Regions from separate parts of the Virgibacillus tibetensis genome, predicted to be linked through region 2. Evidence: riboswitches for the same ligand, from Rfam matches in the RefSeq annotation. Region 2 holds a riboswitch; each other region holds the start of a gene.
The links. Region 2 has a riboswitch for S-adenosylmethionine ahead of metK (methionine adenosyltransferase). Riboswitches for the same ligand answer to the same signal wherever they lie in the genome.

Region 1: it holds a riboswitch for S-adenosylmethionine, as region 2 does, so the genes downstream of both, QGM71_RS10105 (MetQ/NlpA family ABC transporter substrate-binding protein) here and metK (methionine adenosyltransferase) in region 2, are expected to answer to the same signal.
Region 3: it holds a riboswitch for S-adenosylmethionine, as region 2 does, so the genes downstream of both, ssuE (NADPH-dependent FMN reductase) here and metK (methionine adenosyltransferase) in region 2, are expected to answer to the same signal.
Region 4: it holds a riboswitch for S-adenosylmethionine, as region 2 does, so the genes downstream of both, QGM71_RS14935 (sodium:solute symporter family protein) here and metK (methionine adenosyltransferase) in region 2, are expected to answer to the same signal.

Annotation. Positions count from the first base shown of each region.
Region 1 covers NZ_JARZFX010000004.1:18,778-22,168, forward strand. The annotation lists gene QGM71_RS10100 (methionine ABC transporter ATP-binding protein) at 1-600, opposite strand, end outside; gene QGM71_RS10105 (MetQ/NlpA family ABC transporter substrate-binding protein) at 716-1,528, opposite strand; SAM riboswitch class I at 1,631-1,740, opposite strand; partial or broken gene QGM71_RS10110 (23S rRNA (pseudouridine(1915)-N(3))-methyltransferase RlmH) at 1,887-1,990, shown strand; gene QGM71_RS10115 (beta-glucosidase) at 2,440-3,391, shown strand, end outside.
Region 2 covers NZ_JARZFX010000009.1:6,646-10,036, forward strand. The annotation lists gene QGM71_RS15335 (gamma carbonic anhydrase) at 1-482, shown strand, start outside; gene metK (methionine adenosyltransferase) at 531-1,730, opposite strand; SAM riboswitch class I at 1,856-1,963, opposite strand; gene pckA (phosphoenolpyruvate carboxykinase (ATP)) at 2,176-3,391, shown strand, end outside.
Region 3 covers NZ_JARZFX010000024.1:16,655-20,045, forward strand. The annotation lists gene QGM71_RS20935 (LLM class flavin-dependent oxidoreductase) at 1-1,140, opposite strand, end outside; gene ssuE (NADPH-dependent FMN reductase) at 1,184-1,735, opposite strand; SAM riboswitch class I at 1,901-2,008, opposite strand; gene QGM71_RS20945 (UPF0182 family membrane protein) at 2,163-3,391, opposite strand, start outside.
Region 4 covers NZ_JARZFX010000008.1:78,464-81,854, forward strand. The annotation lists gene QGM71_RS14935 (sodium:solute symporter family protein) at 1-1,325, opposite strand, end outside; SAM riboswitch class I at 1,485-1,592, opposite strand; gene QGM71_RS14940 (disulfide oxidoreductase) at 1,775-2,191, opposite strand; gene QGM71_RS14945 (DsbA family protein) at 2,202-2,876, opposite strand; gene QGM71_RS14950 (MotA/TolQ/ExbB proton channel family protein) at 3,120-3,391, shown strand, end outside.

The DNA.
Region 1 (3,391 bases), on a different contig from region 2:
TTCATGAGTGATTAATAAAATCGTTATACCGAGATCTTGATTAATTTTTAAAAGTAAATCTAAAATCGAATCCGTTGTTTCCGGGTCTAACGCACTGGTTGCTTCATCACTAAGTAAAATTTCTGGCTCTTGTGCCAAGGCCCTTGCAATCGCAACACGCTGTTTTTGACCTCCAGATAATTGATTTGGATAGGATTGATGTTTATCAGCCAAACCGACAATGGTTAAATACTTTTCAACCCGAAGCGTTGTCTCAGACTTGCTGAATCCAAGTAGTTTAAGTGGGATGGCGATATTATCGTAGACCGTTGCTGTTTTTAATAGATTGAATCCCTGAAAAATCATACCAATTCTTTTTCTTGTTTCGCGTAATTGCTCGAGTGGAAGGGAGGTGGCTTCTTTATCACCAATAAATACTTTTCCAGTAGTAGGTCTCTCAAGTAAATTCACACAACGAATTAATGTACTTTTCCCAGCACCACTATAACCAATTACACCGTGAATCTCGCCTTTTTTAACGTGGAGGTTCACATCATTAACTGCATTTATAACACCTTTTTTTGATTCAAATGACTTTGAAACTTGTTCTAATCGTATCATGCTCTATTTTCCCTTCTATGAAAAATGAGTCGGTTTATTTTAAATAGAAAGAAAGTATAAGTTTTTAGAACCTATACCTTCTTTTGTCCCGATAATTTATCTTGTCGAAATGAGCTTACTCCCATGCAATAAGCACTGATCCACGAAACTCTTCTTCGATAAATTGTTTCACTTCCTCAGATTGATAAGCTTTGACTAACTTTTCTACGACAGGATCATCTTGATTTTCCTCGCGAACGACAATGTAATTTGTATAAGGTGAACTAGTAGACTCCAATAGAATCGCATCTTCGACTGGGTTTAGACCAGCAGCAATTGCAAAGCTCGTGTTAACAGATGCCGCGTCCACCTCGCCTAATTGTTTGGTAATTTGTGCGGCGTCTAGTTCGATAAATTCAAAGTTCCTTGGATTATCAACAACATCATGAATGGAAGCTAATTCCTTATTGTCATCTGCTAACGTAATATAGCCAGCTTCTTCTAAAATATAGAGGGTTCTTGAACCATTCGTTGGGTCATTTGGTAAGCCAATTCTTGCACCATCTGGTAGGTCATCCATATTCGTATATTTTTCTGAGTAAATACCCATTGGATTTAAAATTGTTTTTCCAACTGGAACTAAATTTGTTTCATGATCTTCATTAAATTGATCTAAGAATGGCTGATGTTGATAGGCGTTTGCATCCAATTGACCTTCTTCTAATGTACTGTTAGGTAGGATAAAGTCAGAGAAAACCTTCAATTCAATTTCAAGTCCATCAGCTGCTGCTACTTCGGCAACTTTCTCGACAATTTGTTCATGTGGGCCAGCAGTTACTCCGACAAGTAGTTTTTTATCATTTAATTGACCACTCGCTTCATCAGATCCGCACCCTGTAATTACTACTGCCAATAATAAAGCTAATAAAATAAAACCTATTTTCTTCATGTTCATTCCTCCAAATTTGTATGTAATAGGAATACTTTTTGATAATATAAAAAGCCTCTCTTTTAGAAAGAGAGGCTGAAATGTATAGGTATACAAATTCCTCTCTTATCTTCCAAAACAATTACGTTTTGCAGGATTTAGCACCTTTCTATGCGAACATAGATGGTTGCCGAGCTTCATCGGGCCAGTCCCTCAGCTACTCTTGATAAGAGATACGCTATTTAATTATCTTCTGTTGATTTCCTTAATTAACAACATTAATACAATAACATCCTGGTGTCAATCATTTTTTTTAATTGTTTTTCAATTAGGGTGGAAGTAAAACAAAAAGAAGGCGCGCGAATCTTAGCATTGTCATTTTCAAAAAATGACCTTTCCACATCAAGTAATGCGATTAATCTTGTTGGAGCAGGTTTATCGGGCGTTTCGGATAATGAGGGGGGCGAACCACACCATAAGTAAATGAGGTTATTATCAAAGAAATGAATGATGGAGTGATTGCCTAAGCAATGAGTTCTATTTAAGAAGGACGTTAGCGATTAGATGAGTACAATTTTGCCAGATAAAAAGTCCGATTTCCAAAGAGCATATAAAGGAAATTAGACTTTTTAAAAGTAGACTAGATTTTACTGTGATTGAGCATTTTCTTTGTTCGTTTCCCAATTATAGTTTGTTTTAATTTATTCATTTTGATTGGTTATTTGGAAAACATTTCTACTACAGTAATTGAATGATTTTTGTGACTTTAGGAGCAGTGCAATTTTTGTAGTATTTGTTACTTAATTGTTATGAATCGTACATGAAACCGTAATAGTTTTTCTGTATATTAGGAGACCTGTAGAAAAGGGAGGCGTTAAGATTGTAAAAAGAATTATTTCGAGACTAATAGACAACTAGAAGGAGAGAACAACATGACAAAACGAATTATTTCTATTTTTATGATTGCAACTATTTTCATGTCCTCGTTAGTAAATTCTGTAAGTGCGATGGGCAATGGAACAGAAGGAGATCTCCCTTGGATGAACACCGAGCTCTCTGCTGAAGAGCGCACGGAGCTGCTTCTTGATGAGATGACGATGGAACAGAAGATCCAGCAAATCGCTATTTCACGCTTCAATGAGAACGACACCGGTGAGACGGTCGTTATCGACAGGGGTGGTAGTAGCAAGTATATGAACGGCGAATTTGCTCCCCAGGGTACCCTGCCGGAGTGTGAGTGGCAGGACACCGGCCGACAAATCCGTGGGATTGAGGAACTGGGCATTCCCACAATCCGCATGACCAATGGTGGTACGGGTGTAAAGGGCGGATCGTGTGGCAATGACCCAGAGGCAACGGGACTACCGTCTACCCTGGCTATGGGCGCGACCTTCAACCACGAGTTGAATTATGAGGCCGGCCGAATCCTCGGCGAGGAGACACGGGCCTTCGCACATCACGTGATGCTCGGACCGGGCATGAACCTTGTGCGTCACCCGTACAATGGCCGGAACTATGAGTACTTCAGTGAGGACCCATACCTAACTGGTATCTTGGCGACTGAGCAGGTTAAGGGCATCCAGGGCCAAGGTGTCCAGGCACAGCTCAAGCACCTGGCAGGCAATGAGCAGGAGACTGAGCGATGGACGATGGGTGTCCAAGTTCCCTCACAGGCCATGAACGAGCTGTACATGCTGCCATTCGAGATGACCGTTAAGGATGCTGATCCGGCTTCTGTAATGTGTTCGTTCCCGGATGTTAACGGCACCTATGCCTGTGACAGTTCTGAACTGCTTCAAAATGCCCTAAGGGACAACTGGGGCTTCGATGGTTACGTCATGAGTGACCGTCGCGCAATTCACGACACGGTGGCTGCTATCAAGG
Region 2 (3,391 bases):
TTCATGAAACAGCTTTTATTGCAAAAGATGCCACGGTTATCGGAGATGTCACAATTGATGAACAGTCTGGTGTTTGGTTTAAAACCGTTATACGTGGCGATATTTCCCCAATCATGATTGGGAAACGTGTCAGTATTCAAGACTTGTCCATGCTTCATCAAAGCCCGAACCTTCCATTAATTATTGAAGATGATGTGACAATTGGCCACCAGGTTACACTGCATTCTTCAGTCATACGAAAGAATGCTTTAATAGGAATGGGTTCTATTATATTGGATGGCGCCGAAATTGGGGAAAGTGCATTTATAGGTGCTGGAAGCCTAGTACCACCTGGCAAAAAGATTCCACCACATACATTGGCACTTGGAAGACCAGCAAAGGTGGTTCGAAAGTTAACGGATGAGGATTACGCTGAGATGGAACGAGTTAGAACTTCCTATGTGGAAAAAGCAGCGTATTATAGAATAAACACAGAAATGTAAAGCCATGTAAACAGGCAATCCTACCATACGATAGGATTGCCTGTTTGATTATTTAGCAGTTAATGCTTTGAGTTCCTCTACCTTATCAGTTTTCTCCCAGGGGAATAAAATATCCGTTCTGCCAAAATGCCCATAAGCAGCTGTATTTTTAAAGATAGGCTTTTGTAAATCAAGCATACGAATAATTCCCGCAGGACGTAAGTCAAATATTTTTCGAACCGTATCAACTAAGATGTCTTCGCTTACGGTCCCTGTCTCAAAAGTGTTGATCGCAATGGAGACTGGTTCGGCTACCCCGATTGCATATGCCAACTGTACTTCGCAGGTTTTAGCTAGGCCTGCTGCTACGATATTCTTAGCAACGTATCGTGCTGCATAGGCTGCAGAACGGTCTACCTTTGTTGAATCTTTACCACTAAAAGCTCCTCCACCGTGACGAGCATATCCACCATAAGTGTCAACAATTATCTTACGACCTGTCAAACCTGCATCACCTTGAGGTCCACCGATAACAAATCGGCCTGTCGGATTAATAAAATACTTGGTCGACTTATCTAACAATTCCTTGGGAACTACTGGGCCGATAACATGTTCTATTATATCTTTTTCAATTTGTTCGTTCGTAACACCCTGATGGTGCTGGGTTGATATAACAATGGTATCAACTCGTACAGGTGTGTTATTTTCATCATATTCAACAGTTACTTGAGTCTTTCCGTCCGGACGTATATAATCTAGTATTTTTTCTTTACGTACATCTGCTAGGCGCTTTGCCAGTTTATGAGCCAGTGAAATAGGCAGAGGCATTAATTCTTCTGTTTCATCACAAGCGAAACCAAACATTAACCCTTGATCTCCTGCACCAATTGAAGCAATTTCCTCATCGCTTTTTTTTCCTTGACGAGTTTCTAATGCAGTATCCACACCACTTGCAATATCAACAGACTGTTCATCAATTGCTGTCAGCACTGCACAGGTTTCTGCATCAAAACCGTATTTCGCACGTGTATAACCTATTTCTTTTATTGTTTTACGGACAATTGCTGGGATATCTACATACGTATTCGTAGATATTTCCCCGGCAACTAATACTAATCCTGTGGTTACTATAGTTTCGCAGGCCACACGGGCGTATGGGTCTTCCTTTAATATTTCATCCAGGATTGCATCTGATATCTGATCAGAAATTTTATCTGGATGTCCTTCCGTTACTGATTCGGATGTAAATAAACGACGATTCGCAGCCATTTGGCTAAATCCTCCCTTTATATGGTAATACGGTACTCTATATCTTATGATTTGTATTCATTCAAAGTCATTAATCAACAAAAAAAGCCTTTCCTGCAATTGAGGAAAGGGTCTGTGGCCTTTCGCTCTTATTGTTCAAGGAAAATTCCTTGCTCCAGGTGAGCACCTTTTCACATGACGTGATGGTTGCTGGGCTTCATCGGGGCTGTCCCTCCACCAACTCTGAATAAGAGAGTATCCGTTCGAATTTAGCTTAAACGAAATAGGGCTGGTATGTCAACTATTTATAGAGGTCTAACAATAATGACACGAAATTATTTAAAATTAATACTATTATTAGTATGGACTATACTTTCAAATGTGTTATACTATTAATCAGATTTAAGAAATATACATTATTATCTAGTTGTCTCCATACAAAATCATCAAAAAGGCAGGTATCTACATGAAAACTGTTGAAAAAGTATTATTAAAGAAATTGAGTTCGCATAGGAACATACTAACTAATCTTACTGTACCACGTTTAGTAGAGAAAATATTATCCAGGAATGAAGGAATACTAACAGCTACTGGAGCTGTTCGTGCAACTACTGGAACATATACAGGGCGATCACCTAAAGACAAATTCATCGTCAAGGATGAAGTTTGTGAAGATGTTGTTAATTGGGGTTCTGTAAACCAAGCAATTGATGAAGATTCCTTTAATAAACTTTATAAAAAAGTTGTAACTTATTTAAGTGAGAAAGAAGAATTGTATCAATTTAAAGGCTTTGCGGGTGCAGATGCTAATTATCGCTTACCTATTAAGGTGATTAATGAATACGCATGGCATAATCTTTTTGCTCGTCAGTTATTTATTACCCCTGAAGAATCCGAACTAGAAACGCACGAATCCGAATTTACTGTAATATCAGCTCCAACATACAAAGCGGATCCTGCTGTAGATGGCACTAACTCTGAAACTTTTATTCTTGTGTCTTTCAAACAGCGTGTGATTTTAATTGGTGGGACAGAATATGCCGGTGAAATTAAGAAATCAATTTTCTCTGTTATGAATTATTTATTACCTCGTCAGAATATTTTATCCATGCACTGTTCAGCAAACGTTGGTCTGGAAGGAGATGTTTCATTGTTCTTTGGATTATCGGGAACTGGTAAAACAACTTTGTCTGCTGACCCATACCGACGCTTGATTGGTGATGACGAACATGGATGGGGACCTAATGGTGTTTTCAATATTGAAGGCGGCTGTTACGCTAAGTGCATCAATTTGTCAAAGGAAAAGGAGCCTCAGATCTATGATGCTATTCGCTTCGGGTCTGTCCTGGAAAATGTAATACTGGACGACGATACTCGACTTCCTAACTATGATGATACTTCTCTAACCGAGAATACTCGTGCAGCATACCCATTGGAAAATATTGATAACATTGTAACTCCGAGTGTTGCAGGACATCCGAATACAATTATTTTCCTTACTGCTGATGCATCTGGTACATTACCACCAATCAGCAAGTTAACGAAAGAGCAGGCGATGTATCACTTCTTAAGTGGATACACTAGTAAATTAGCTGGTACAGAACGCGGGGTTACAGAACCTCAGGCAACTTTTTCAGCTTGTTTTGGCTCTCCATTTTTACCATTAGCACCATCAACTTATG
Region 3 (3,391 bases), on a different contig from region 2:
GGCAATTTGTTCGGGTGATCCGACAGCATAGGCGCTCATGCCGCCAATACCTACAAAGTTCTTGATCTCTTCAACTGTCCATTGTTTATTAGGGTCTATTTTTGTAAAACCTTCAAGCGCTGAACGAATCGAATCATTCTCTATATAACTGATAACCTGATCTGAGTCATATTCGGATAAATCTATTCCGGTCCAACCACCAAATAAAGCTAATGCTCCTTCATGGCTGATATGATTCTTATACTCATTATATTTCGCATGAGCTTCTTCTTCCGTTCTGCCGACGATCGGTGTAAACATCGTAAGAATTTTGACTTCTTCTTGTGATCTCCCAGTTTTCTCGATATCATCCCGCAGCCGTTTAACCGTCTCTTTAGCTACGGTTAATGTTGGTGAACCAATAAAAACACATTCTGCGTTTTCAGCTGCAAATGCACGACCTTTCGCAGATGCTCCCGCTTGATAAATGACAGGTGTCCGTTGGAGTGATGGCTCGCTTAAATGGGCGCCAGGGACTTTAAAGTATTTCCCTTCATGATGAATATCATGTACTTTGCTGGGATCAGTGAAAATACCGTTTTCTTTATCCAACTTAACTGCATCCTTTTCCCAGCTTCCTTCCCATAGTTTATAGCACACATCCAAGTATTCTGCCGCTAAATCATACCGCTCATCATGTTTCATTTGATCTTCCAAACCCATATTAACTGCTGCACTTTTCAGGTAGGAGGTGACAATGTTCCAGCCCACACGTCCCTTCGTCAAATGATCTAATGTAGTCATCCTGCGAGCAAATGGATAGGGATGCTCATGCGTAACTGAAGCTGTCACACCAAATCCGAGATGCTTTGTTACTGCAGCCATTAACGGTACAACTAATAACGGGTCATTAACTGGGGATTGTGCCCCCTGACGCACTGCTGCATCTCTTGATCCTTCATAAACATCATACGTACCCAGCACATCTGCAATGAAAACAGCATCAAATCGTCCTTTCTCCAATGTTTTAGCAAGTTCAATCCAATACTCGCTATCTTTATAACGGTGGGACTCATCTTCCGGATGGGTCCATAAGCCCGGAGACTGATGACCAGCACAGTTCATATCAAAAGCATTCAAATAAATTCTTCTTTTTGCCATATTATTTTTCCTCCTTTAGGTTATTGTTCATGTTTACAGATACTTAGTAAGTTGATGAGACTACCGGATTTTGATTGTTTACTAATTCGAGAAAGTAATAAAGCTGCTTTTTTGTACGTCCTAATAGATCCTCATCTATAATTGGATTTTTCTTATTTTTATCTATTTGACTATCAAGTAAGTAAAGTCCTTTTAAATTATGGCCTTTTAATGTTGCCAGCACTGGTTTCAATGTATACTCAAGCGCCAGGAGGTGGGACATACTTCCGCCTGTCATTAATGGTAATACTGGCGTATGTTGCAACACATCCTGTGGGAGTACATCAATTAATGCTTTGAGAACTCCAGAATAAGCGCCTTTATAAACCGGAGATCCAACAATAACTCCTCTAGCATTCTGTATTAATGTCGCAATTTCTTTGATAGCCGGACTTTCAAAATTCCCCTGAAATATGTCTTTATGTGGTGCATCTTTTACGGAAATATGACTTACCTTGAAATTTTCATCTTGAATTAAGTCTCCTAAGTATTTCAGCACTTTATCAGACCGGGAATATTCAGAGGGACTTCCTGATAAAATAACGATGTCACTCATGACGATCAACCTTTCTTTTCGCAATTTTTTATAGTCGTGTTCTAATTCGATGTGTCATTTTTTCACTGGACTTCTTGAACTAGCTATGCCTAACTGTATATTTCCACAAAATAGCCCCCTTTTCTTTAATGAGAAAAGAGGGCTGTTCCATTTTAGTTATTTCCACTCTTATCTCTCAAGAATTGCTCCCGCTGGAATTAGCACCTTTCTGACATATGTCAGAGGTTGCTGAAGCTTCATAGGGCCAGTTCCCTCAGCTTCTCTTGATAAGAATATTTAATTATTAGATATAGTGTATTCGAATTAATCCGATAAATCAAGTATGAATTTAGAATTAACTTAAAATTGCCAATAACATATTCAATATATTACAGTCCATACAACGAACAAAAGCGCTCCAACTAACTGGAGCGCCTTCCTATAATACTTATTCAACTTCGCTTAACATATTTTCTATTTCAGTCATAATCTCTCCAGCTTCTTCCCAGTTTCCTTGAGATAATGCATTCTGATAAGCATTAAACAAATCCGAGAACTCGAGTAGCGTTTCTTCTGCACCAGTAATGACCTGTACTGGATCTTCTGTTCCCTCAGCAGCTTCTTCATCCACTTCAACTTGCACTTCTGGGTCAATCAGTGCGAGCATCCGCTCAAGGGCAATGTCAAAGTTTTCTTCCATTACAATATGATCTTCATATGCAATGACAATTTGTTTAACTTCAGGTAGTGATGTTGCATTGGATGATTCAATATAAATCGGTTCTACATACATGACCGTATCCTCAATTGGAATTGCTAACAGATTTCCCCGTATAACCTCTGATCCGCCTTGTGACCATAAATTCAACTGTTGGGAGATCGTACTGTCCTGATTTATCCGGTTCTCTATTTGTTGCGGTCCATACACATTTTTTTGTTTAGGGAACTGGTAAACAAACAGTTCTCCATAATTATCTCCATCATTCCGAACACCCATCCACGCAACCATGTTTTGACGATTTCTTGGCGTATATGGCATCATAAGAATAAATTCTTCTTCATCATATTCAGGTAACTTCATGGTGATATAGTAAGGTTCAACGTCTACGTCTTTATTGAAATATTTTTCAGTGGGAAATTGCCAAAAATCTTCCCGATTATAGAATACTTCTAAATTAGACATATGATATGTTCCAAACATAGCAGCCTGGATGGAAAACAACATTTCAGGATAACGGAAATGCGCTTGCACATCTTCTGGTATCTCTTCCGTAAATAAATCAGGGAATATATTCTGATAGGTTTGCAGCAATGGCTCATCCGGATCTACAATATAAAAATCCACTTCCCCAGTATAAGCATCAATGACTACTTTTACCGAATTTCGAATATAATTTTCATTGCCTTTATGTGACTCTGCATATGGATAACGTTCGGCCGTTAAATAAGCGTCTATAATCCAAGCAAGACTGCCATCATCCCTGACAAAAATATATGGATCTTGATCATATTGGAAAAACGGTGCGATTCGCTTTACCCTCTCCATAATATTACGTGTCTCCAGCAATTGGCTTTCCTCCGTTATTTGGTCAGACACCAGCATTCTGAAAGAGCCTTCACTCAAGGAAAACAACAGCCGATTGATCCCAGCTAAAGGAATTCCTGAATCTCCTTCAA
Region 4 (3,391 bases), on a different contig from region 2:
GGGTGGATATTTAAATAAAATTCATTTGGCAGCCAGCCACCAATATGGTACCAGGTAACTCCAGATAAAAACCCAGCAATCATAGAACCTACCACCGCTTCCTTGGTCGCCAACCTCCAGAATAAAGCTGCTACGACTGGAGCAAAGGTTGCAGAATTCCTCATTGTCCATGCTAAGATATTCCACCATGCTGATTGCTCTGTTCTCGTTAATCCAAATATAATCATGAGGCCTGTAAGAATAAGTAATGATTTTTTCGTATAATTAATAAGCTGTTCCGATGTAGCAGAAGGATTTAGCGCACTCCCTACGTCTTTCCCCAGACTTGTAGCCCCAGAAAATTGGCATGGCGCTCCCCAGCCAAGTGCACAAGCCCAAATGCCAAGGAAGAATAATGCTACAAGTGGTGCAGGCAGCACCTCCATTAGGTATTGTGGTAATGCCACCAGTCCAAGTCCAGAATCAGGCGCCACGATAGCCGCAGATATTCCAAACAGAATACCTAGTATGATAAACGGGATGCCAAAAACGGCAGCTAATTTCAGTCCTTTTTGTCCTTCTTCAGGTGTTTTGCATGACAAAGCCATTTGAAAGGCCGCTTGCGCCAGGATTACATTTACCAGGAATGTTCCAAACCAAGCAACAATAATTTGTGTTCCAACACCATTTAATTCAAACATTTTCGGATTCACTGCTGCATATTCACGTAAACCATCGATGCCAGGATTTATAAAAAATGCAATGATTCCTATCGCAAACATGATAATAAAGATAAATATGTTTATCGTTTGTGTGAAGGCTATAGACCACATCCCACCCGCTTTCAAGTATGCGTACAGCAGTAAAGCGGTAAAGGCAACGGATAGTGACAATGAAATCCCTGTAAAGACGTGTACAGCCGAAGCAAAGGCAATCGCTGTTGCAACAGACCACATGGGAAAGGCAAAAGCTGTTATCGCTCCACCGATACCAAGTGCTGCTCTACCATAGCGCTCCCCGATCAGCCCAGATACTGTAACTACAAGTTTTTTTCTGAAGGGTCCAATAATAATAAAGGCAATTAGTAATACTTGGACCGTTTCGGCAACACCATACCAAATGGCTGATATCCCTGATAAATAAGATAGTTCAACAATAGAAATAAACGTGGAACCTGAAAATAATCCTGTAATGCAAAACGCTACTATCCATTTATTAAAACCGCGCCCTCCAACAAAATACCCATTATCCTTTGCAGCTTTCTTTCTGGAAATATTCCCAGCAAGAATTAATCCGAATGTGTATACAATAGCAAATGAAATTAACCACCAGCCATATGATGTCATTGTTATTCTGCCTCCCATTTATAAATCAAAGTTAAGTAATGTGAATAGTCGTATTTATGTCAGTAAACAGCTACTGGTTTCTTCTTAAAAACAAAAACCCTCCTCTCAATTAAGATGAGAGGAGGTTGATTATAAATTAGTAACAACACGTTCCAATTCATCTCATCTTTAGAATACCGGGGTATTCTTCTGAAATTAGCACCATGTAATCAATTACTGGTTGCTGAAGCCTCAAAGGGTCAGTCCCTCCGCTTCTCTCGATAAGAAAACAAACTATTCATTTTTTAAATTAAGATAAATTGTAATGATTCAGAGTAGATTAGTCAATACATTTTTATGATTTATATAAAATAGATTAGTAAGTCCTAGATGATACGATTCAGCATTTAAAAACGCTACCGCTCATACTTTAGAACAGAACGGTAGCTCATAATGAATAAAATGGTATGCTATTTTGCTCTTGGTATTCTGATAAGTAGCATCAACACAATAATCATGCTGAATGCGGTAAATGCCAGAAAGGGGATAGTGATAAACCCAAGCCAATTAATATATTCTGCACTGCATGGTATTCCGTCCGCGCATGGTTTGATTTTAGCAAATCCCGGTATCTTCTGCTCCAAATAATGAAATAAAGAAACAGCCCAGCCGATGATTGCCAATGGGAGCACATATTTCTTAACTGTAAAATCACTCTGAAATGTGCCTATTCCCAGAAGCAATGCTAGCGGGTACATAAGAATTCGTTGATACCAGCAAAGCTCACATGGAATAAACCCACGTACTTCGCTAAAGTAAAGGCTGCCTAATGTTGCGACGAGGGAGACCAGCCAGGCAGCATATAAGAAAAGTTGTCTGCTATCCAAATTCTTCATATTAGTTACCTTCTAATTCACTTTCTATCGCATTCGCAATGGCATCATAGTCAAATGGATCCTCAATCATTATGTTGTTAACCATAATGGTTGGAGTTAATTCTACGTTAAATTCGGTTACTAATTCAGTGTCTTTGTTTACTTCATCTATTTCAGTGTTATTTTTTACATCGGACTCTAATTGTTCTGTGTCAATGCCGGATATACCGTCGGCAACTTCAAGAATGGTCTCCATTGTCAGCCATTCTGTATCATGGCCGCCTGCTTGCTTGTCGTATATGCCTTTATGGAAATCCCAGTATACCTCCGGATTTTGCTTATACACCGATTCAGCTGCTAATGACCCTAATTTTGATTCTTCACCATGAAAAAGAACATTAATATAAGCAAATTGTACTTTCCCGGTATCCACATAGTCTTCTATTAATTGCGGAAAGAAGTTATCCCCCCATAATTTGCAGGATGGACATTTAAAATCTCCAAATTCTACAACTGTTACAGGAGCATCACTGTCACCTAAGGTAGGTTGTCCTTCTGTTGGCGGCTGTTTAACCAGGGAATCACCTTCACCAGTTTCAGAATTGCTATTAACTATCATGACTAATGCCACTATTAAAACAACAACAGCCAGCGTAATAATAACGATTGTTTTTAAGGGCGATTTATTTGTTTTCATCAAAGCACCTCTCCTTCGTATTTCCTGTTAATAATATCATTAATCTATTGCTCGTTTCAGGTATACATTGCATTGTTCAAACTATCGACATAAATTACAGATTTGAACAGTGCACTGTTCGTATATTTTTCTATTCATGATTTGGACATGCTTGGAATATGTATGAAGATAGGGGCTGTAAACTAGTGGTCGCTTCTGACAACAATGCATGGCACTTGGAATCTTTACATAGGGGGAAGCCTGATGGTGGAGTCAATTTTACGATTAGTCACAAGTGAGCAAAAAGCGGAGGCTATTTTAGCAAATCCGATGATTGAGTTTATTTTTATGATATTGTTTGTTGCATTTGCCGTCACACTGTTGCTACATGTAACCTTGTTCAGCAAATTAAAAAAAATCAGGAATTACGTAAAAGAGACCAATCGAATGGATATAGATCCATTAAATTTGTTTAAAGAACAGTTTGACAAAAAACAGCAGACAGAGACCGTGAAAGTGGAGACCTTCGTGCAGGA